DNA from 3 places in the Lacticaseibacillus salsurae genome. Region 2 is predicted to be linked to each of the others. Evidence: predicted binding sites of a transcription regulator. Region 2 holds the regulator's gene; each other region holds the start of a gene.
The links. The regulator LexA, encoded in region 2, represses DNA repair genes until DNA is damaged. The targets are predictions, from matches to a motif close to CNAACANNTGTTNG.

Region 1: the regulator LexA is predicted to act here: its motif matches at 2,139-2,152, upstream of ACKTSG_RS09325 (replication-associated recombination protein A).
Region 3: the regulator LexA is predicted to act here: its motif matches at 3,895-3,908, upstream of ruvA (Holliday junction branch migration protein RuvA).

Annotation. Positions count from the first base shown of each region.
Region 1 is NZ_BAAFZI010000030.1:19,885-27,950, forward strand. It holds gene ACKTSG_RS09315 (universal stress protein) at 1-113, opposite strand, end outside; gene ACKTSG_RS09320 (hypothetical protein) at 168-443, opposite strand; gene ACKTSG_RS09325 (replication-associated recombination protein A) at 866-2,137, opposite strand; gene ACKTSG_RS09330 (hypothetical protein) at 2,249-3,916, shown strand; gene ACKTSG_RS09335 (helix-turn-helix domain-containing protein) at 3,893-4,294, opposite strand; gene ACKTSG_RS09340 (helix-turn-helix transcriptional regulator) at 4,439-4,636, shown strand; gene ACKTSG_RS09345 (DUF1694 domain-containing protein) at 4,675-5,112, opposite strand; gene ACKTSG_RS09350 (DUF1054 family protein) at 5,175-5,768, shown strand; gene ACKTSG_RS09355 (hydrolase) at 5,815-6,435, opposite strand; gene ndk (nucleoside-diphosphate kinase) at 6,553-6,975, opposite strand; gene ACKTSG_RS09365 (DUF4828 domain-containing protein) at 7,076-7,450, opposite strand; gene ACKTSG_RS09370 (Gfo/Idh/MocA family protein) at 7,596-8,066, shown strand, end outside.
Region 2 is NZ_BAAFZI010000006.1:14,913-22,978, reverse strand. It holds gene ACKTSG_RS03555 (magnesium transporter CorA family protein) at 1-185, opposite strand, end outside; gene ACKTSG_RS03550 (hypothetical protein) at 306-1,178, shown strand; gene ACKTSG_RS03545 (AEC family transporter) at 1,320-2,267, shown strand; gene ACKTSG_RS03540 (hypothetical protein) at 2,284-2,751, shown strand; gene lexA (transcriptional repressor LexA) at 2,932-3,558, shown strand; gene ACKTSG_RS03530 (hypothetical protein) at 3,889-4,086, opposite strand; gene ACKTSG_RS03525 (AI-2E family transporter) at 4,378-5,514, shown strand; gene ACKTSG_RS03520 (hypothetical protein) at 5,517-5,990, shown strand; gene ACKTSG_RS03515 (hypothetical protein) at 6,066-6,419, opposite strand; gene ACKTSG_RS03510 (alcohol dehydrogenase catalytic domain-containing protein) at 6,516-7,520, shown strand; gene ACKTSG_RS03505 (hypothetical protein) at 7,503-7,796, opposite strand; gene ACKTSG_RS03500 (response regulator transcription factor) at 7,918-8,066, shown strand, end outside.
Region 3 is NZ_BAAFZI010000005.1:60,646-68,711, forward strand. It holds gene mutS (DNA mismatch repair protein MutS) at 1-609, shown strand, start outside; gene mutL (DNA mismatch repair endonuclease MutL) at 614-2,518, shown strand; gene ACKTSG_RS03320 (Maf family protein) at 2,518-3,060, shown strand; gene ACKTSG_RS03325 (TVP38/TMEM64 family protein) at 3,179-3,772, opposite strand; gene ruvA (Holliday junction branch migration protein RuvA) at 3,924-4,508, shown strand; gene ruvB (Holliday junction branch migration DNA helicase RuvB) at 4,524-5,531, shown strand; gene queA (tRNA preQ1(34) S-adenosylmethionine ribosyltransferase-isomerase QueA) at 5,553-6,587, shown strand; gene tgt (tRNA guanosine(34) transglycosylase Tgt) at 7,351-8,066, shown strand, end outside.

The DNA of each region.
Region 1 (8,066 bases), on a different contig from region 2:
ATGAACAATTCCCCGTCGTTACGCTTAGCAACGGCGATCGCTTTTTCAAAAGCCAATTCGGATTCGTAAGAGCCGTCGATCGCAACCAAAATGTGTTTGTATTGTTGTAACATGTCTATCACCTCTTAACTTTATTATAGAGCATTGGCGCAAAGAGTGAAAGCCGTTTACATATTGAGAAACTTTGGCAAACTCACACCGAGCAACCCGCCACCTAGCGCTCCTAAGATCAAAGCGCCGATCTGTAGCCAAGGGTTAGGCACGAAGGCTGCGACGACCGCCAGTAAGCCGGCAATGAGCAACAGCAGGGCATAATTGAATAAGGTCTTACCCAATTTTTCTGGGACTTGTTTCAAGGTCAAAAAGCCTTGTTGACGGTGCGCCAGCAAATAGCCGGCTAAAGCAAATAATACCAAAGCATAGATCAGCATGATGACAGTCATAGCGGACTCCTTTAAGTCGTTTCTAAGTGTATTGTACCTGCCGCTGCCAAGTGGGGCAACTGGATAAATGATGGCACAAAAAAACCGGCCGAAGCCGGCTAAGTCGCGAAGACTTGATGAAAGGCTAGTGGTACCGTTATCTTCCCGTTCTGTTGAAACCCGCTAATAAGCAAGTGGGTCCAAACGTCCAAGGCGTTAGCGATTCAGTGATAGAATCGCACGGCATTGGGCTCTGATGGTCCCAAGGTCTCGAAACTGTTCGGTCAACTGAATTATGGGAAGCGCGCATACCTTAGGTGACTTCCATGGTTAAATCATAGCATGAACCACGCACAGATGCAAGTGATGCCCCAGTGCAAAACAGCGAGGGGACAACGTTGGTAGCGCTGTTTTGCCTAACACTTTCAATCCTGGTTGTCAACTTATCGCCCTTGGAGCTTGCGCAGTTGCGCCAAACGCTGGGCCAAGGCTTGCTCATATTTGCCAGTGGTTTTTGGCGTGTAGTAATGCCGATTTCGCAAGGTTTCTGGCAAGTAGTCTTGTTTGACCCAATCGCCGGGAAAATCATGCGGAAACTGGTAGCCGACGCCATGACCTAACGCCGCTGCGCCTTTGTAATGGGCGTCTTTAAGGGGATCTGGGATCGCGCCTGAATGTCCGGCTTTAATGTCGGCTAAAGCGGCATCAATGGCGTTGATGGCAGTATCGGATTTTGGCGCTAAGCATAAGTCGATCACCGCATTGGCCAACGGAATACGACCTTCTGGCAGGCCTAAGCGCTCTGCGGCTTGGATCGCCGTTAAGGTCCGGTTAGCAGTTTGCGGATTGGCCAAGCCGATGTCTTCATAGGCAATCACCAGCAGCCGGCGCAAAATACTTGGCAAGTCGCCAATGGTGATCAAACGGGCCAAATAATGCAACGCGGCATCCACATCGGAGCCGCGAATACTTTTTTGAAACGCCGAGATCAAATCGTAATGCGCATCCCCGTCAGCGTCGCCGTCAATGGCGCGTTGTTGCAAACACTGATGCATGATCGCTTCCGTGATGGTGATCTGTCCGTCAACTTCAGAGGTGGACAACACTGCCAATTCCAGGGCATTTAACGCTGAGCGCAAGTCGCCATTGGTGGCATGCGTTAAAAATTCCCGGGCTTTTGGTTGTAGCGCCACTGGATACTCCCCTAAGCCCCGCGTTTTATCTGCTAACGCGCGCGTCACGGCTTGATCGATATCGGCTGGTGTCAGTGGCAACACTTGAAAGATCTGCGTGCGGCTGCGGATCGCCGGCAGAATGCTCATATAAGGATTTTCAGTGGTGGCGCCGACTAATACGATGCGGCCAGATTCCAAATGCGGCAACAAAAAGTCTTGCTTGGTTTTGTCCAAGCGGTGGATCTCGTCTAACAATAAGATCACGGTGCCAGACATTTTGGCTTCTTCAGCGACGATCTGCAAGTCTTTTTTGGTGTCAGTGGCAGCGTTCAAAGTGCGAAACGCATATTTAGTGGTGCCAGCGATCGCACTGGCGATACTGGTTTTCCCAGTACCAGGCGGTCCGTATAAGATCATGGAGCTTAAGCGCAAAGCTTGTACCATGCGCCGAATGATCTGGCCTTGGCCAACTAAGTGTTGTTGGCCGACCACTTCGTCTAAATTTTTCGGGCGCATGCGAAACGCCAGCGGTTGTTGCATGCGATCACTCCTTTGCAGATTTTTTTCCATCATAGCACAACTCAGTGAACTTGCATGTCACACCCAGCGTGTTACGATAAGATGACAATGTAAAAAAGGCGGATGAGTAGCGTGTACGACTACGGAAAAATGATCGACGAATTGAATTTGATTGGCTTGCTGCCACAAACTCAGCTAAAAATGACGGTGCAGTTAGGCGCGGCAGCTGCACACTTACCAAAATCACCTTATTGGCATCAAACTGGTGACAACTTAACGGTCACCTTGCCTTGGTCAAGCGACTTGCGGCAAACCACCCGGTTGTTGTCAGCGGTTTTTGTGACTTTAGCACGTTTGGGACAAACAACTGAATTGGGCTCAAATCCGTTCACATTGGCTTGGGTATTGCCAGAAACTTTGATCCACACAGCGTATGAAGCCATTGCCGATAGCCAAAATGCACCCAAATATCCAGAATTTCATAACGGTTGGTATTTGCGTGAAAGCTTGGCTTGGGGCAAAGTGCAACCGCAACTGCAGCAAATGTTTGGCGCGGCGCAAGGCTTTGATCTGACTTTGTTAGGCCAAGACGTTGACACCAAAGGTATCGTCGGTTTGCAAATGGCTAACGTGCCGATTTTGGCCAATACGTCTACTGGCAGCCAAACCACGAGCTTGTTGTGGCTTCAAGCGGCGCTTTGGGGCGTGTTAGGCAACACCTTGCCCAATGATCTGGCCAAATGGGGGACACCTAGAGTCTTGGACCTAGAATCCGTGCGGGTGATGCAGCGCATGCAGCCTGGGTTGCGTCGCCAGATCCAAGCGCCAGATGATGGCGTGCATTTAGCTGGCTTTCCACAATTGACGTTAGATGATCAACTGTTATTAAGTGCGGCTTTAAAATTAGGCAAAAAAATCGCCGTGTTAGACGACACGACGCCAGTACTTCAAATCGATGATCAGATCATTGCCGGTGGGGCTTTAGGCAATTCGCATTCCGCTGCGATGTTGGCCAAATCAAAGCCTGCCACCAAAGCGATCTTAGCCCAACATCATTTGCCGACGCCACCAGCTGCGATCTATACCAATTTGCCGCAAGCGCTCCATGATTTTCACACCAGCTTCGCCAACAAAGCCTTGGCCATTAAACCGACGATCGGCCGCGATGGCCAAGGGGTGCGCGTGTTCATGTTGCCGCCAACAGAAACTGAATTTCGCGACGCCGTCACTCAAGCCTTACAATTTGGCCCGGTATTGATCGAAGCGTATGCCAAAGGCGCCGCTTACCGGTTGTTCGTGCAAGATCAACAAGTGGTTGCCGCCATGGAATTGACCCCAGCGAATATTGTTGGCGATGGCCGGCGCAGTATCGCCGCATTGGTCAGCCATAAAAATCTGCGCCGGCCTTTAGGGTGGCAACCGGTGGTGTTAGACGAATTGGCGCAAGCCATGTTAGCTGCCCAAGGCGTCAGTGCCGATCAAGTGATCCCGCGGGGGCATCAAGTGTTATTGCGAGCGACGTCTAATACGCGTTTTGGTGCAGATGGCTATGATGTGACTGACGACTTGGATGCCGGCTACAAAAAAATCGCCGTGCAAGCGGCGCAAGCTTTGGGACTAGAAATCGCTGGTGTGGACTTGGTGATCGCCAATTTGTATCAAGCCTATGACCCAGAAAAGCCAGGTCTAGCAGAGATCTTAAGTGTCACGGCAACGCCAGCGATCTGGCCGCATGCCGTGGCGCAAATGGGCACCAAGCGCGACTTGGCGACCGGGCTATTGACCCGTTTGCTTGGTTGATGTTGGGCTTAAGGCCCGCGCCACGTTCAAGGTGCCAGCAAGCGATTCGCGCAGCACTTTGCGTTGCTTGCCCGTTAATTTTTGGCCAGCTAACGTCGGTTGGCTGGCATTGTCGTCTAATTCGGATAATAGATTCGCCAATTGGACATCGACATCAGCTAACGTTGGCGTTGCGCGGTGTTCAGTGCGCCCTAATAAATAATCCAGCGAAACGCTGAAATAATCGGCTAAGCGCCGTTTGGTGGCGTCATCTGGTTCGCGGACGCCTTGTTCATAGGAAGAATAAGCGGATGCGGAGATCCCTAGCGATTGCGCCAAGTCCACTTGCCGTAAGCCTTTGTGTTCAGTCCGGAGCTGTTTTAAGCGTTCTGCGTTCATATGAAAATTCACCTCATTATTGTTAGCTTACAATACAAATTGTATAGTTGAAAGAAAACCACAATTAGGGCATTTTTAAGTTGACGTTGCACGAATTGTGACGTAATTTTGTAGTAAGCGGATACGAGATAGGAGTGACTCCGGATGCGCGATTGGCTGGTCGCAAAGCGGAAGGCGCAGGGGCTGACCCAGCGTGAGTTCGCTTTACTGTTAGGAATTCCGGTGAGTACGTTGGCTGCTTATGAACAGGCGACGCGCTCACCGACAGTTGCCAGGGCCAAGGTCTTGGCGAAGAAGTTAGATGTTGCTTGGGAACAATTCTTCGATCCGAATCATCAATGAGAAACTGGCTAGTGCCCATGCACTAGCCAGTTTTTGCATTAAGAAAAGCGGTCAAACCAGCTGTGCTTGGGTGACTTTTGCGGCGTTTGGGGTTTTGGTAATGCGATATCGGCAACGTTGATGGCATGCTGGTTGACCACCAATAAGAAAAAACGTTGCGGATCCAAACTGGCCGTGTCATCATTGACCAGCGTAAACGCCAGCCCTTGCGCTTTGACAGCTTTCATATAAGGTGCAGTTTTGGCAATGTCAGCTTTGCCATTCAAAAGCACCTTGTAAGTCGTATCATTGGCGTAAGCTTTTAAGGCTGCCACAAACGCTGGCAAGGTGGTGGCAGCAGATGATTCTGCATTAGTGATCGCCAAAGCCACCCGCTCGCGCAGTGAGCCTAAATACAAGCGACGTTGATCAGGCAAAGTTTGCGGATTGCCGTTGAGACTTTGCATCAAGCGGTCAGTCGGATCTTGTTCAGCCAAGAAAATCCCTCCATATGGTATCATATACTCAGATTGTAACACGTCGCATCGGAGGTTTGTAGATGTTTGAAGAAACCGATTTCAAGGTATTTGATCACTTGACCCTAGACGGCCGCTTGACCCGCATTCGCCGAGACTTAGATCCAAAGTTTGCACAAGCAGGATCGGTGCTGTTAGCTCACGCAGCTGACTTGGGGATGTCGCACTTATATGGGCATATCGCCAAGCATGCCCGGCGCCATAAAAATCCGCCAGTTGATACGTGGTTGGCGTTATCCACTAGTGCGCGTGGGTATAAAATGCTGCCGCATATCGAATTAGGCTTTTGGGATGATCGGCTGTTTTTGTGGGTGGCGGTGTTGCAAGAAGCCAAAGCCAAGCAAGTCGACGTTGCGGCAGTGACGCCTTTGGTGTTGGCCTTAGATGACAGTTTCGAATTGGCTCATGACCACACAGACAAACTTGGGGCCAAGCCGTTGACCGCAGCAAATTTAACGGCGCAAACTCAGCGTTATCAAACGGTTAAACGCAGCGAATGGCTAGTTGGTAAAACCTACTTGCGGCAGGACCCGCTTTGGCAAACACCGCAAAGTTTGTGGGCCGATATTTTGCAGCGGTTTGACCAATTGTTGCCGATTTATCAACACCTGATTTAAAAAAGCGGTGATCAGCCAGTTATGTTGGCCGATCACCGCTTTTATCTCAGTCGAATGAAACAAAATCGCCTGCTTGCATCAAGGCTTTGACAAAATCCGGTACAGTTTCGGTGCGATTCCAATCGCGCTGCCACTCACAGGCCAATTGCGCGTTGGTGACCAAGTGTGCGCCAGCTTGTTCAATGCGGCGCAAGGCGGTTTCATGGGCGATGGTGCTGGTGCCGCCAACGGCATCGACGACTGGATACACATCATAGCCTGATTGCAGCGCGTCTAAAGTTGGAAACGCCAAGCAAGCTTCCGTCCATAAGCCCACGATCACCAAGTTGGTGCGCCCAGTAGCCGCCACGGCTTCGACAAATTCTTTATCTTCCCAAGCATTGATATTGGTGCGGTCATAGCTGACCACGCCTGGCATCAACTTTTTTAAAGCCGGGATGGTGTCGGTATTGCGGCCAGATTCGACATTCACAGTAGAAAGTACGATCGGCACCTGATAGCTTTGCGCCAGTTGGATCGTCATGGCGACGTTTTTGATCAACGTCGGGTGGGCGATGCTTTGGATCGAGTTGATCTGTGTCGGTTGGTAATCGATTACCAACAAGGCACTATTTTCCGGGGTCAATAAGTTGTCAGTGCGCGGATCGCGTCTTGGAAAACTAGTCATCACAAACCTCCATTTTTGACGATTGGGACATTCAACGTCCATAGGCTACACCCAAAGCGCCAAACTGGGAAATTTGAAGCAAAAAAATACCGCCGATTTTGCTCGGCGGTGGTCGATTTATAATTCTGGGAACCAGATCTTGATTTCACGCGCGGCACTTTCAGGTGAATCTGAGGAGTGCACCACGTTTTTGATCGGCTGTTGGCCCCAAGCGCGGGCGTAGTCGCCGCGAATGGTGCCAGGCATGGCGTCTTCTGGCTTAGTTGGGCCAGCCATTTTACGAAATGAGTTGATCACATCCACGCCGGTAGCGACGATGGCGACCATTGGCGTTTCCATCATGAACGCTTCAATGCCAGGATAAAACGGCTTGTCAACCAGTTGCGCATAATGCGCTTGTAACAAAGCTGGGGTCGCTTGGATCACTTTCAAAGCGGTGATGGTGAAACGGCGCTTTTCTAAGCGGGTGATCACATCCCCGATATGACCGGATTTCACCCCATCTGGTTTGACTAAGATCAACGTAGATTCTTCTGACATAACGTCCTCCTCAAAACTTCTGTACCTTCAGTTTACATTTTTGAGGAAATGATTTCCAGCAGTTACAGAAAATTTGGCGCATCAAAAAAGCCGACTGGGTTCAGTCAGCTTTGGCGTCATTGCGAGGTGTTTGGGGATGCAAAATGCGATAAGTGGCGGCTTCGGCTTCATCGTAAACAGATTCTGGGCCATTGGGACCATTGGTGATGATCAATTCATACCCATAATGATCCAAAAACGTCAGCTGTTCGGTGCTGATCCCCGTCACATGGCCAGGCAACACGCGACCATCGATTTTAATGTCGAGTTGTGGGCTGATACTCAACTGATGTGATTTGGTGGTGACTTCATCTAAAAACCCGAAGTTGCCGGTGTAGGTTTGGGCTAAGGCCAATGCCGGATTTGCTTTGGGTTTGTGCAGATGCGCGACCATTTGCGTTAAACTCCGCATAAAATTGTGAACTGGTCTGGCCATTTGCCTTGCCTCCTGACAGATTGATTAACTGCTTTCATCATAACACGTTGTTTGCTTAAACTGATTACAAATGGCTGACACTAATAAGACAAATCTAGTGAAACTTTGTTATGATAGAGTTAATACCACGAAAGAAGGGTTTGTCATGTTATTGGGGACGATCGGCACCAATTGGATCACCAAACAATTTATTCAAGCCGCCAAACAAACTGGCCAGTTTCAATTAGCCGCAGTGTATTCGCGTCATGAAGCCACTGGCCAAAAGCTCGTTGATGCTTTTGGCCAAGGCCGAGTCTATACCGACATGGCCCAATTTTTGGCCAGTGATGTTGAGGTCGTGTATATCGCCAGCCCCAATGCCTTGCATGCCCAACAAGCCGTTGCCGCGATCAACGCCGGCAAGCATGTCTTAGTGGAAAAGCCACTCGTGACGCATCCCAGCCAGCTGACTGCGTTGCAACAAGCGCTTGATGCGCATCCTGAGGTGATGGTATTTGAAGCGATGCGGCAGTTATATGATCCAAACTTTGTCGTGATCAAAGCCCAGATCGCCAACCACCCAGTTAGTGGCGCGACGTTGACTTATATGAAGTATTCGTCGCGTTATGATGCGTAT
Region 2 (8,066 bases):
CGCACGCCGACGACTCGTGGTTCTTCATGCGGATCGACGCCAGCTTGTAAATAATCAAAAGGAAAATGATACTGGCGATCCAGCGCCGCTAATTCGTCAGGTTTTGGGTCGGTTACCCGCAACCACTGCACAGCTTGTGGGCTTTGAATAATTTGACCCGCATCAATGGTGTATTTTGCTTGCATACGCTCACCTCAACGCTATTTTACCACGGCTTAGTGGATTAAAAATGTTTAAGAATCCCGCCGTTTTCAGAAAAACGCGGTACAATGAACGTTATTCAATCGACTTTGGGGAGGAAACTTATGCGCCGACGCAGACGACGCAGGCGGCATTTTGGCCTGTGGCTTTTCATTATCATCATCGTGGCTGTCGCTAGCACGACGTTGTTTCTTATTTATCGCGGGGCCAAAGTTTCTGGGCCCAACAGCAATGCCAGCTCAGTGACCAAAGTGATCGACACCACGCCTACCAACCAAGCCAACAAAACCGTCAGTGGTACTTGGCGCGCTGATGGGGCCGCCAAAGATCCAGACGGCGAAAAGCTGCATGTGCGCGTATCTTTACGTTTGCGCCCAAACGGCCACTATCGCCGCGAGCTCAAGATCCAAGGCCAAACGCTGCGCACGATCGTGGATTCTGGAACTTATACTGGCCGCAAAACCTTTAAACTCAAAAGCACACAAGCGGTGATTTTCACCTACGCCAGCAAAGCCGCGCAAAACGCTCACCGCGCCAAAGCCACTAGCCGTTATGGCCAAGAGATTGCGGCATACCCTAGCTACTTGAACAAAGTCTTAAATAACCGCGTATCCAAAACCACTTATGAGTATGTCAACACCAGGTTATCGCTGAAGCACACGTCACAAACAGTTCCGACCATCGCCGCGGCGATCAGCCAACAAACTAGCCGCCACCAGACAACTGGTGAATCAAGCACCGCTGACGACGATACCAGCGATGCCACGAGTAGCGACGATACTTCAAGCAGTGATGCCAGCAGCAAAATGACGGTCAGCGAAGCCCAAGCGATCGTGGAACAACAATATCCAAGTTCGGATTATACGATCACTGCCATGGGGCAAACAGGTGATAACTTCACCTTTGTCGTGATCGATCAACAAACCCATGATAATCAGTATGTCACCGTTAATGGCGATGGCCAAATCGAACAATAAAACAACCGAGCGCCAGGCCTGCGCTCGGTTATTTTATTGTCGAATCGTTCTCATCGTTTTCAAATCGTATTTTAACTTTTGAAGGCATGTGCTACAATAGAAACATTGTTTTTCATCCCACTGCTTAAAGGAGTCTCAACTGTGACTGCATTCTTATCTAGTGTTTTCGGCGTTTTAGAGATCTTGATCTTGATCGCCATTGGCTATGCGTTGACCGCAGTTGGCTGGTTCAACGATCGCTCCAGCCGCATCATTGCCAAAGTCGTCACCCAAGTGGCCTTGCCAGCTTACATGATCGTGACCATCACCAGCGACTTTTCCGCCAAACAACTGGCCACGATTTTACCGGATCTGCGCTTTCCAGTGATGTCCATGGCGATCTTATTTGGGTTGTCATTTGGCGTGTGTCGCGCGCTAGCTGTGCCTAAAGGCCGCCGCGGCTTATTTAAGTCGATGTTTTTCAACTCCAATACGGTATTTATCGGTTTACCGGTGAATATGGCCTTATTTGGACCGAAATCATTGCCTTATGTGCTGGTGTATTACATGGCCAACACCACGATTTTTTGGACCATCGGGGTGTATTTGATCCAAGCCGATGGCCCGCATGCGGCACATTTTGACTTGAGGAAAGTCTTAGGCAAAGTGTTCTCGCCACCATTGTTAGGCTTTATCGTCGGGGTGATCTTCGTGTTATTAAAGATCAAGCTGCCAGATTTCTTGATGAGTGATCTGAATTATGTCGGCAACTTGACCATTCCCGGTTCCATGTTTTTCATCGGCATTTGCATGTATCAAGCCGGCTTGCGCAATATCCGCTTCAATAAAGAATTGTTGGGGATCTTCGCCGGACGCTTCGTCTTTGCACCGATCATTATGTTCTTGTTGGTGTTTGCCGCGCCAGTGCCGTTGTTGATGAAGCAAGTCTTCTTATTACAATCGGCAATGCCAGTGATGACCAATGCCCCAGTGGTCGCCAAGTTATATGGCGCTGATGCGTCAAATGCGTCGATCACCGTGTCGGCGACGACTTTATTTTCCATGGTGGTGATCCCGATTGTCATGATCGCCGTGCGCGTGCTACACTAAGCATAGAGGTGAGCAAATGCGCGGATTATTGATCATGTTGCTGGCGCTTAGTTTGGCTGGATGCCAAGCCCAAGCGGCGCCAAAACCAGAAAAAGCCAGTTCAACCAGTACCAAAATCCAAGTTAATAAGCCAAAACATCCTGCCCCACTCAAAGCAAAAGAAGCCGATTTGCTTGGGCATTATTTTGTTGATCGCGACGATCATAACCAAGTGTTGCAATTCACCGCTTCCACATCTGGTTATTATCTGGATGTCCAAACCCGCCACAATGGCGAAGACTTCACGTCCAGTCAAGCGGGGATCTTCAATGGCAAGCTCACCATCAGTGGTTTGACTTATACGTTTAGCGGCACCGCACAACCAAACGCCGCTCAAAGCACCATCAGCTTCAAGAAGTTGACCAAAACCGCCATGCAACAACTCCCTGATGGTCCGATTTACCGCCGGGTGAAAAACGATGACTTAAGCACCTTGACACCATAAACTGCTGTGTCAGCCTGATGCTGGCACTTTTTTAATGTTTTTTTGCCAAAGCGGTGTATGCAAGCGGCCAAAAGCGCATGAAATCGCGAATTCCCAGTGAAAAAATCTTGCAAACAGTTGTTCGCTCTGGTACGCTGTAAGTAATCAAAACAGGTTGCATACGCGAAAGGAGTGGGCCTAATGCCTACCGAAAAAAAGAACAAACGTTGGCAAGAGATCCTCGAAACCATCCACAGCTCCATTGAAGATCGCGGCTTTCCGCCGACTGTACGTGAAATCGGTAAGGCAGTTGGTCTTTCCAGTTCCAGCACTGTGGCAGCACATTTAGTCAAGCTTGAAGACAACGGCTTAGTGGCCAAAGATCCTACCAAGCCGCGGACTTTAATGTTGACGCAAGCTGGGCGCGATTATATCGGCGTGACCAATGGCGGCATTCCGATCGTCGGGACCGTCGCCGCTGGGGTGCCGATCACTGCGATCCAAAACATTGACGACTACTTTCCAGTGCCAGATGACATCGGCTATGACGCTGACGAATTGTTCATGTTGCGGGTTTCTGGGAACTCCATGATCAAAATGGGCATTTTAGATGGCGACCAGATCATCGTCAAGAAACAACAAAATGCCGAAAATGGTCAAGTCGTTGTTGCCATGACCGAAGATTCTGAAGCTACCGTTAAGCGTTTCTATAAAGAAGCTGGGCGCATTCGCTTGCACCCGGAAAATGATGATATGGCCGATATGTATTTTGACACGGTCACGATCTTAGGCATCGTGGTCAGCTTATATCGGCCAATGCTCGACTAAAAACACCTTTCGGCTCTGCGCCTCGATCCTTTGATCGTGATGCAGAGCCGTTTGCGTTATGAGCTGGGCCAGTGAACTGGTTGGGATTGCTTGATCTTGGCGCATTTTGGTCTTGATGATCATCTGGCGTTACTCATGGCAACTTGGGCGCCAGTATTTTCACCTTGATCTTCGCGTTCAACATTTAGACCAACGTGACAACTGCCAATCTTTAGTCGATGCCGATTGTCGTGGTTGGTGAACAGCCCGTCGCGTTTGAATGCACAAAAAAACCTGCCGAAGCAGGCTTACTCGATTCGGCACGGTTGGGTGCGCGATGTGAGCGACAGTTTACATCCGATGCGTCATCGGGATGTGTTTGAGTTGGCGGCGATCACACTTGTTACGCGTCATCAGATAGAAGACGCCGAAGTGTACATCGATGGCCAACAAGAGAATCGCGACAGTTGCCATGTGCGTAAACATCAGCACAACTGTTAACAAAATCAGTACCCGTAAACTCCATTTCATAATCTCAATTGATGTCATTGATGACACTCCCTTCCACCACATTTGGTTTGCTATGATTAATAGTATACGCGAAATTCTCCGAATGTAAAGCTCAATTATACATTATTTTTACATTCGGTGCCCTAATGTCGGCGTTTGCTGGTTTTGTATCGTGAATTTACAAAGCAAATTTACATTCAGAAGCGCCAGATCCTTGATTTGACAGGCTTTTTAGTAAGCGCTAACATATTATGACGATCACCGGCTAAATTCGCATATTTGGTTTAGATTCGGTACACTAATAGTACAAACCCGTTCAAGGAGGTCACAATGGATCATCATTCCCGATTCTACCGCCGTTTTCTCAATAGTAAATTCACTGTGGGCTGCTTAAATGCCTTATTGGTGCTACTGGCGCTATGGATCTTTACGCAGATCGCATGGATCTTCAAACCAGTGGGCTCATTTGTCGGCATCGTGGCCCCGCCGCTGATCTTAGCCGGCGTGTTGTTTTATTTGCTCAACCCGCTGGTCAACTTTTTACAACGACATGGCTTCAAGCGCCTATTGGCTATTGCCTTGGTGTTTGTTGTGGTATTAGGGCTGTTGGTTTTAGCAATCGTCAAACTGGTGCCGCCGATCGAACAGCAATTTAACAACATCGTCAAGTTCTACCCGCAATATTGGCAAAGTTTCACCGATTGGTTGACGCATCTCAACGAAAACCAAAGCTTCATTTCCCAACACGACTTGGACCAATTTGGCAAAGAACTGATGACCAGCCTTTCCAGCAAAAAAGGCTCCTTGTTGTCAGGTACGGTGACTGGGATCCAGAACTTCTTTGGCATCGTCGGCAACGTGGTGATCACCGTGGCCACAGCGCCGATCATTTTGTTCTTCTTATTAAAAGACGGCGATCACTTCGCACCATTAGTGGTCAACTTGTTTCCGACGCGCATGCGCCACAGCTTAAGTGATACCTTGCATGAAATGAACGAAAAAGTCGGCTCTTATGTCCAAGGTCAATTGACCGTGGCCATGGCTGTGGCGATCATTTTTATGGTAGGCTTTTCAGTGATCGGCTTGAAGTTCGCGTTGGTATTAGGCTTGATCGCCGGTCCGTTGAACTTGATCCCTTATTTCGGCTCGGCGCTAGCGATGATCCCGGCGCTGATCGTGGGGGCGACAACTTCGCCGCAAATGCTGATTGCCGTGATCGTGACCTTCTTTGTGGAATGGGTGATCGAAACCCAACTGATCTCGCCGTTCGTGATGGGCTCCAAGTTAGCCATGCATCCGCTGACGATCGTATTGGTATTGTTGACTGCCGGGAATTTATTCGGCTTGATCGGGGTGATCTTAGGGATCCCAGGCTTTGCGGTGATCAAGATCATTGTCACCCGTTTGTTTCATTGGTATCAACAAGCTAGTGGCTTGTATCCAAGCGCAAGCGATGGAAAGGATTAACTATGATTGATATATTCTTCATCATTTTAGACGTCGGCATGTTGATCGCCGGCGGGTATTACTTGTATTGGCAAAATAAAATCGATGTGCGCGGCGGCTATGCCATGTTTCAAGTGTTTTTCGCAGGGATCTTAGCGTCGCTGTTGATCACGTCTGGCACCACCAGCTTCGCTTACATCGTGTTTGCTGCCGCCTTCATTACTTTGGTGATCATGGCTGGCAACTCTGGCTTGACGCCGACGCGCGTGATCGCCACTGGGGTGTTTTCGCGGGTGATCCCTTACACCAAGTTATCTGCGATCACCTTGACGCCACTAGACTTGCCGAATGGTCGACAAATGGTCGTGGCGATTTTCAGCTTGAATCCGCGTCGTTTTGTGCGCATGACTTTTCGCATCGACTTGGCCAGTTTGATTGCCGTGTTGCGCCCGCGGGTCCCAGAAAATATTCAAATCGCCGTCGAACACGTCCAATAACTTGATCAAGCGCACAAAAACAGCTCTGCTTCGCGATTTTTGAATCGCAAAGCAGAGCTGTTTTGATTTTGTCGATCAGATCCGTCTAGCGGCAAATAACAAGGATAACACCACCACGATGCCAATGGCGCCAAAGGTGAAGACCCAATCAAAGGTCAACCCCAACATGAAAATATAGATCAATAACATCATGGCGCCGCCGATCACCAAATCGACACCAAAGCGGCCTTTGCGCGTTTGACATGACGCATCCAAACCCACCAATAACCACACGCCTACTGCCAAGCCGACGCCTAAGCTGATGGTGGCAGTTTTGGCCATCAGATTTTGGGGGTTCGTCGCAAACCAGCCGATCCAACTGAAAATCGCCGCAGCGATCACTAAAAGTACGAATAAGCCGTATGCGTGGCTTCTTTTTGCATGAGACATGGGTTTCCTCCGAATATTCAAGCTGTGACCAGTTTACCAGATTGCGTCGGTGATTTACACTAGAGCTATTAAAATCTTAATCAGCGGAGGCGCTTTATGCCAAAAAATCTTGCCATTGCCGCTTTCAACGGCCGTGCGATCACCGATCCAAATGTGTTTACCGAAGTGGACTTGCCGATCCCATCCCCTGCCGCAGATGAAGTCGTCATACAACTTGAAGCCATCAGTTTAAACCCGATCGACACCAAGTTGCGCGCTAACTTGAAGCCTCAAGCGCATCCAAAAATTTTCGGCTATGACGGCGTGGGCCACATCACCGCCGTTGGTAGCGCGGTGCAAGCTTACACCGTTGGCCAACGGGTGTTTTATGCCGGCACCACCAAAAAAGCTGGCAGTTACCAACATTTTCAAGCGGTGCCAGCACATTTGATCGCACCAGTAGCTGACACTGCGCCAGCTTCAGACCTGGCGGCGATCCCCTTAGTGGGCTTAACGGCTTGGGAATTATTATTTGAAAAAATGGGCTTCACCCCAGCGCTTAACGCCAATACCGGCAAAACCTTGCTGGTGATCAATGGCGCCGGCGGGGTCGGGTCGATGCTGACGCAACTGGCACATTGGGCTGGGTTGACAGTGATCGCCACTGCCAGTGCCAAACACTTTGACTGGCTGCGGCAACATCATGTCGATCAAGTCTTGGATTATCATGACGATTGGGCCAGCCAGATCCCGCGGTTAGTTGACGGCATCGCGATTTTATATGCGCCTGAACCATACTTGGCCCAAGCGGTGCAATTGATCGCCCCACTTGGCCATATCGGCACCATCGTCACCCCAACAAAGCCCTTGGACTTGGCTGGCTTGAAGCCCAAAGCCGCAAGTTTTGATCAAGAATACATGTTCACCAAATCAGATTTTGGCGTGGCGTATGACTCGACGAAACAGATTCTCACCCAATTGGCAACCTTATATGACGCAGGGATCATTCAAGCGTCGGTGACTAGCACGGCGCCTTTTGATCTGAAGCACTTGATTGCTGCCACCAAAGCCATCGAAGCTGGCCACAGTGTTGGCAAAACCAGCTTATTTATGAAAGCCTAGGGCATAGCGCAACTTGCGCTTGGCATCGGCTTGGGTCATCACTTCGGGATCATAAATGATCATCCCATCACCCATATAATAGTTGAACTTTTCCAACACGCCGCGCTGCGTTAAACTGCGCAGGCGCAATTCATCATTAACTTGTAGCAAAAACTCTTGGCACCAGGTTTTGTCCATCATCGCCGGCTCATCGCGTTCGGTGATAAAGCCTTGTTCCAACAAAGTATTGGCGCCTTCGGTTTTTTGCAGGCGGGTCACATTTTCAGTGGGTTCCATGAATTTCATCTCCCATGCGTTTACCAATATTGTACGTGATTGGCGCGCAGTTGCAACACGCTTTAAGGTAGTTTTTAGGCACGGCAGCTATAGTGAAGGTAATTAGAAAAGAGGCTGGGCTATGACTGATCAACCAAAGATCCTTGTGATCGAAGACGATCCTCACTTAAATCAAAGTATTTGCGAATTTGTCAGTGACTTCGCTGACGTCGCACAAGCCTTGACTGGCAGCGACGGCGAATTCATGGCAGAACAAGATATCTACGACGC
Region 3 (8,066 bases), on a different contig from region 2:
TTCATGGTGGAAATGATGGAAGCCAACGCCGCTTTGGCGCATGCCACCGCTAGCTCGTTGATCTTGTTTGACGAGATCGGGCGCGGCACCGCCACTTATGACGGGATGGCATTGGCGCAAGCGATCATTGAATATTTGCATGATCATGTCCACGCCAAAACCCTTTTTTCCACCCATTATCATGAATTGACCAGCTTGTCTGACAGTTTATCCAAGTTGAAGAATGTCCATGTTGGCGCTGTTGAAGAAAAAGGCACCTTGGTGTTCTTGCACAAAATGCTGCCAGGACCGGCAGATAAATCTTACGGGATCCATGTAGCCAAGCTAGCCGGTTTGCCAGATAGCTTGCTGCAGCGCGCGGATACGATCTTACAAAAACTCGAAGCCAATGGCGCCAACAGCGCACAAGCTGCCACACCGGTGACGCCTGAGCCTGCTGCCCAAGTGGCAGAACCTGAAGCACAGTTGAGTTTGTTTGAGCCAGAACCTGTGCGGCCCAAGCCTTCTGCCGTGGAAAAGAAGCTGCGTCAATTTGATTTAATGAATGCCACGCCAATGGATGCGATGAACTTATTGTTTGAGTTGCAAAAGCAATTAAAGAAGAAGTGAGCTTATGCCTAAAATTCATCAGCTTTCCCCAACCTTAAGCAATCAAATTTCTGCTGGGGAAGTGATCGAACGTCCTGCCAGTGTCGTCAAAGAACTGGTAGAAAATAGTATCGATGCCGGCGCCACGCAAGTTGACATTAATTTGTTAGATGCCGGCGTCACCATGATCCAAGTGATCGATAACGGTGCAGGGATCGAAGCTGAAGATGTACCGACTGCCTTTTTGCCGCATGCGACCAGCAAAATATTAACGGTGAAAGACTTGTTTAATGTGCATTCGTTAGGCTTTCGCGGCGAAGCGCTGGCCTCTATCGCAGCAGTCGCTGATGTGACGTTAGAAACGGCGACGCAATCTGGGTTAGGCACGATCGCCCATATCGTTGGCGGCGACATGCAAACCATCGATAAAGCCGGCAGCCGCAAAGGCACGCAGATCACGGTGCGCGATTTATTTTTCAATACGCCAGCGCGGTTGAAATATGTCAAATCACAAGCCACCGAACTTGGGAAGATCGTCGACATCGTCAATCGCTTGGCTTTGGCGCATCCTGAAATCGCCTTTAGCTTGCGTCACCAACACAAAATGGTGCTGAAAACTGCCGGTCATGGCGACTTGCAACAAACCTTGGCAGGCATTTACGGGGTGACCACCGCCAAAGGCATGTTAAGTTTTGCCGGTGAAGATGATGATTTCAAGATCTCTGGGTATTTCTCATTGCCTGACACCACTCGCGCGTCACGCAATTATTTAAGCTTGATGATCAATGGCCGCTACATCAAAAACTATCAGTTGACCAAAGCCATCATTGCCGGTTACGGCAGTAAGCTCATGGTCGGCCGCTACCCGATCGCCGTGGTCAATATTGAAATGGCGCCGTTGTTGGTGGATGTCAATGTGCACCCGACTAAACAAGAAGTGCGCTTAAGCAAAGAAAGCCAACTGGCTGACTTACTGACGCAAACCATCAAAACTCGCTTAAGTTCAGAAAATCTGATCCCAGAAGCGTTGCACAATTTGCGTCAGCGTCCGGCAGTGGATCTGGATCAATTGACGCAAACGCTTAATGAAGTCCAGCGGCAGTTTCAACCCCAAGCGCCAACAGCCGCCGCAAAAACCCCAACGCCGATGCCAAGCGTTGACGCCAATGCTGCGCCAACCGCCGAGTTTGGCAAGTCGATGCAAGATCTTGATGGCACGCCGATTTTTAAAGATCCAGCGCGCTTGTCGCAATGGGATGCTAAATACGCCCAGCCGGCGCAACCAGTGGCCGCGCCGGTTGCGGACCGACCAAAGCCTGCCAAACGCTTCCCAGATCTGCGCTACTTGGCGCAAGTGCATGGCACTTATTTGTTGGCAGAAGATCCAGATGGGTTGTATTTGCTGGATCAACATGCCGCTCAAGAGCGGGTGAATTACGAATACTATCGCCAACAAATCGGCGTTGTCGCCACGGACTTGCAACGCTTGTTGGTGCCACTGGTGCTGGATTATCCAGCCAGCGACGCCATTGCGATCAAAGCCGCGCGACCAACGCTTGAAAGCCTTGGGTTGTATCTCGAAGACTTTGGCCAAAATACGTTCATCGTCCGCCAGCATCCCACTTGGTTCAAAGCTGGCCAAGAAGAAGACACCATTCGCGAAATGGTGGATTGGGTGTTAAAAGATGGCCACTTGACCGTCGCCGCGTTTCGTGAAAAAACCGCGATCATGATGAGTTGCAAACGCGCCATTAAAGCCAATCACCATTTAGACACCCAACAAGCCCAAGCGTTATTGGTGAAGTTGGCCCAATGTGAAAATCCTTTCAACTGCCCGCATGGCCGGCCGGTATTGGTGCATTTTTCCAATACTGATCTGGAGAAAATGTTCAAGCGGATCCAAGACTCACACACCACGGAGGATTATTAATGCTGATCTTAGCCAGTCAGGCACCGCGCCGCGTGGCACTGTTGCAGCGCATCACCAAAGACTTCCAAGCCCAAGGCGCATTGATCGACGAGCGGGCACTGCCGCTTTTACCGCCAGCTGATTATGTGCAAAGTCTGGCCCAAGCCAAAGGTCGCGCTGTGGCTGAGTTGCACCCTAAAGCGACGGTGATCGCAGCCGATACCATGGTCGCGTTTCATGATCAGTTGCTAGGCAAGCCACGAGATGAAGCCGACGCATTGGGGATGTTGCAAGCTTTATCTGGCCAAGTGCATCATGTGCATACTGGCGTTTATGTGCGCCAGCCTGATGGCCAAGAGCAGCTGCAAGCGGTGACCACCGCGGTTGAATTTTGGCCGTTAAGCGACGCTGAGATCCAACTGTATTTAAGTTGTGGGGAATACCGCGATAAAGCTGGCGCCTATGGGATCCAAGGCCAAGGCGCTTTATTGGTCAAGGGCATTGTCGGGGATTACTACAATGTGATGGGCTTGCCTATCAGCACTTTGGCGCGCATGTTATAAGAAAGCCTTGCGGTCTGCGCTTGTGCGTTTCACTTAAAAACACCGCGGCTTCACGATTCCAAAAGAAAATCGTGAGGCAACGGTGTCTGTGTGCTGGAAAAATCGCCGGTTTTGCGCATTAAAACAGTTGTGTCAACCAATGCGCCCCAGTGACCAACCCCCAAGAATAAGCGGCGATGGTGATCGGTTTGCCTAAAATAATGATCGCTAAGAATTTTTTGAATGACATTTTCGTCATGCCAGCGACTAAGCACAACACATCATCTGGGGCCACTGGCGCGATGATTGCCAAGGCGAAGCACCAGTCGAATTTGCGCTGATTTTGGGTTTTATGTTGGTATTTTTCAAAGGTGGCTTCACTGACCACATAGCGGATGAAGTTGACGCCGTAATACCGCGCCAGCCAGAAGTTGATGATCGAGCCGATACAAATGCCGATATAGTTATACGCAAAACCAGCCCATGGACCAAATAACAACACCCCAGCTGCAGTGGAAATACCGCCTGGGATCACTGGAATCACCACTTGAATGATTTGAATGGCAATGAACAACAAAGGACCGATCGCGCCGATCCCTGCCAAAAAGCCTTGCATACTGTTGAGATCATGAAAGACGCCTAAGTGATACCAATACGCGCACAAGCCAGCGCTGACGCCTAACATGCCAACTGTTGTCGCGTTGATCAATTTGCGTGAAGTTGATGCGTCCACCATGTCACCCCTTTTTTGACCGCTGTGATTTCATTGGTTTTAGTTTAGCAAGTGACAAGCCATTTGGAATGCGGCGCAAGTCTGATTTGTTGGGTGGACTCGCGAATTATGGTAGAATGTAGCGAACACATGTACTTAAGAAAGGACCCTCATGTACGAATTTATGCAAGGGCGCATTGCCGCCGTTACGCCGAGTTTTATTGTGATCAATGTCAATGGCATCGGCTATCGCCTGCTAGTGGCCAATCCGTATCAATTTGAAGAAGGCCAAGAGGCAACTGTATATGTGCAATTGATCATTCGTGACAATGATCAAAGCATGTACGGGTTTGCTGACGCCAGCGAAAAACAAACCTTTAATCAACTGCTTAGCGTCACCGGTATCGGGCCAAAATCAGCGCTGGCGATTTTAGCCAATGCGTCAACTGAAGGCTTGGCAAATGCCATCGCCCAAGATGATGTGCGCTTTTTGACGAAATTTCCTGGTATCGGCAAAAAAACCGCTCAACAGATCATTTTGGATCTTAAAGGTAAGATCGACGCGCCAGGGCCGCTGTTGCAAGAATTATTGCCTAAGCAACCTGACAATGCCCAGTTAGCTGATGCTTTGGCGGCGTTAGTGGCGTTAGGTTACCCACAAAAAACCGTTGATCATTTAGCTGGACAATTAGAAAATTCCAATGCCAAAACCACTGACGCATACATGCGCTTAGGGTTATCATTGTTAAGTCAATAAAAAAGGAGGGGTCATATGGCTGACGATCGGATCGTTGATCAACATTCACAAGCGCAAGAAGATCCTATCGAACGCAGCTTGCGGCCGCAGCTGTTATCTGATTACATCGGCCAAACCGCGGTCAAACACCAGTTGTCAGTGTACATCCAGGCCGCCAAAAAGCGCGAAGAAGCCTTGGATCACGTGCTGTTATATGGCCCACCGGGTTTAGGTAAAACCACTTTGGCATTGGTGATCGCCAATGAATTAGGCGTGCACATTCGTAGCACTTCAGGGCCAGCGATCGAAAAACCAGGTGATTTGGTGGCGTTGCTCAACGAATTGCAAGCCGGTGATGTGTTATTCATCGATGAAATTCACCGCTTGCCTAAAATTGTTGAAGAAATGCTGTACTCGGCGATGGAAGACTTCTATATTGATATTGTTGTCGGGCAAGGGCCAACTGCACACCCGGTCCATTTTCCGTTGCCGCCGTTCACGTTAGTCGGGGCGACGACTCGGGCGGGGATGTTGTCAGCGCCGTTGCGCGATCGCTTTGGGATCACCGCGCATATGGCTTATTACACTGATGAAGAGCTCACGCAGATCGTGCAGCGCACAGCTAGCATTTTCAACATGTCGCTGCCACTAGAATCAGCGCAAGCATTGGCGCTGCGTTCCCGCGGCACGCCGCGGATCGCCAACCGCTTGCTTAAGCGCATCCGTGATTTCGCTGATGTGGCAGAAGCCGATACCGTCAGCGTGGCGTTAGTGGACCACGCCTTAGATCAATTGCAAGTGGATGAACGCGGGCTGGATCAAATCGACCGCAAAATGCTCATGATGATGATCCGCGATTACGATGGTGGCCCAGTCGGGTTGGCGACGATTGCCGCTAACATCGGTGAAGAAACTGCCACCATTGAGGAAATGTACGAACCGTATCTGTTACAGATCGGTTTTTTGAAGCGCACCCCGCGCGGCCGCATGGTGACGCCAGCTGGTTTTGCTCATTTGGATATGCCGTATTTAACTAACAAATAACGTTTCTCAGGAGGAACTACTGTGTTAACTACCGAAGATTTTGATTATGATCTGCCGCATGAATTGATTGCCCAAACGCCATTAAAAGAGCGCGATGCCAGCCGTATGTTGGTGTTAAACGCCAAAACTGGTGCCACCGAAGACAAACACTTCTATGACATTTTGGACTACATTGAACCTGGCGACGCGATCGTGATGAACGATACCCGCGTGATGCCAGCGCGCTTATATGGCGTTAAGCCAGAGACTGGTGCGCATATGGAAGTGTTATTGTTACATAACACGGAAGGCGACAAGTGGGAAACCTTGATGAAGCCGGCCAAAAAAGCCCCAGTTGGCACTGAGATCGACTTTGGCGATGGTTTATTGAAAGCCACTGTCACTGAAGAACTCGAACATGGCGGCCGGATCATTGAATTCCACTATGACGGTATTTTCATGGAGATCTTAGACAAACTCGGTGAAACACCATTGCCACCGTACATCAAAGAAAAACTCGACGACCCAGAAATGTATCAAACCGTTTATGCCAAAGAAGTCGGTTCCGCCGCTGCGCCAACTGCCGGGTTGCACTGGACCGAAGAATTACTGCAAAAGGCCCAAGACAAAGGCGCCAAATTGGTTTACTTGACCTTGCATGTGGGTTTGGGGACATTCCGTCCGGTTTCAGTGACGAACATCGAAGATCACAAAATGCACAGTGAATTTTACCGCTTCTCCCAAGAAGCTGCCGATACCTTGAATGAAGTCAAGAAAAACGGCGGCAAGATCATCGCCACTGGTACCACGTCGATTCGGACGTTGGAAACCATCGGCACCAAGTTCAATGGTGAGATCAAACCATCTAGTGGCTGGACGGATATTTTCATCAAGCCTGGTTACCAATGGCGCGTGGTCGATGCATTCATCACCAACTTCCACTTGCCAAAGTCCACGTTGGTGATGTTAGTGGCATCATTTACTGGCCGCGAGAACATCCTCAATGCCTATGAACATGCGATCAAGGAACGTTACCGCTTCTTCAGCTTCGGCGATGCCATGTATATTCACAAGTAAACTTGTGCAAAAGGCCCACTGCGGCCTTTTGTTGTCTTAGCGTTGTCGTGGTAAGATGGACTGACAGTTAAGACGCTGCGGCACGAAAAGCTGGCGGCTGCGGCGGATCGGCGGCACTGCGGAAAACTGGCCAATTGCCGGGCGGACGGCTTCAGAAATCGGCCAAGACTGCCGATGTTCTTTCGCCTAAATTTTGAACCAGCACAACCCGCTGTTTCAAAATTTACCGGTGAGATCTGCGCATGCCGCCAAAGTTCGGCGTCATCCTTGAGCTCACTTTCACGGCAATTGGCCAGTTTTCCTTCGTTTTGCCGATCCACCTCCGCTGCCAGCTTTTCTCAGTGAGCCGCGCCAACTGACTGCTCAACGCAACACCGGTGACAACGTTGAGCACTGGATAGAGTCATCTGGTCAGTTAAACGAACACGTCTGCGTAACGTGACTTCGAGTCGGCTCAGTATCTGAACGTTGAAGTCAATGAGTTGTCGCTATCTGAAAAAAGTTGGTAGCAACCAGGGCGTTTGAATTTGGGACGGAGGCTGGGTTGTTGCGCCATCGTGAGATTTCCGTTAGCGATTTATCGCTTACGGAAAGCCGCAGGGAAAGATCCGGCGGGTGGCGAGCTAAGCGAGACATCCCAGCTAGCTTTACCTAGGACCCTCACAATGGCGCAACAACCCAGCCGGAGTCCCAAATTCAAACGCCCACCGTCATGTCAAATAACTTTAGTATCAATATCGCACACCAAATCAATGGAGGCTCTATGGAACCAGCAGTAACGTATCATCTCAAACACGTCGATAAGCATACCGGCGCGCGCTTAGGCGAATTGGTCACCCCGCATGGGACTTTTCCAACGCCAATGTTCATGCCAGTTGGGACCTTGGCTTCAGTCAAAACCATGGCGCCAGAAGAACTGGATGCCATGGGCGCTGGCGTGATCTTGGCCAACACGTATCACTTATGGCTGCGGCCAGGTGAAGACATCGTCGAAGCAGCCGGTGGGTTGCATAAATTCATGAACTGGGACAAAGGGATCTTAACCGATTCTGGCGGCTTTCAAGTGTTCTCTTTGGCTGATCTGCGCGATATCCAAGAAGAAGGCGTGCATTTTAAAAATCATTTAGACGGTTCGCGAATGTTTTTGTCCCCAGAAAAAGCCATCGCGATCGAAAATGCTTTAGGGCCAGACATCATGATGAGCTTTGATGAATGCCCACCATTTTTTGAAAGCTATGACTATGTGGCCAAATCCGTGGCCCGCACCAGTCGTTGGGCCGAACGTGGCTTAAAAGCGCACAAAAATCCAGATTGGCAAGCACTGTTTGGGATCGTGCAAGGCGCTGGGTTCAAAGACTTACGCCAACAATCGGCGCGCGATCTTGTCAGCATGGATTTCCCAGGTTATTCTATCGGGGGGTTGTCAGTTGGTGAATCCAAAGAAGAAATGAATCATGTCTTGGACTTCACCACACCGCT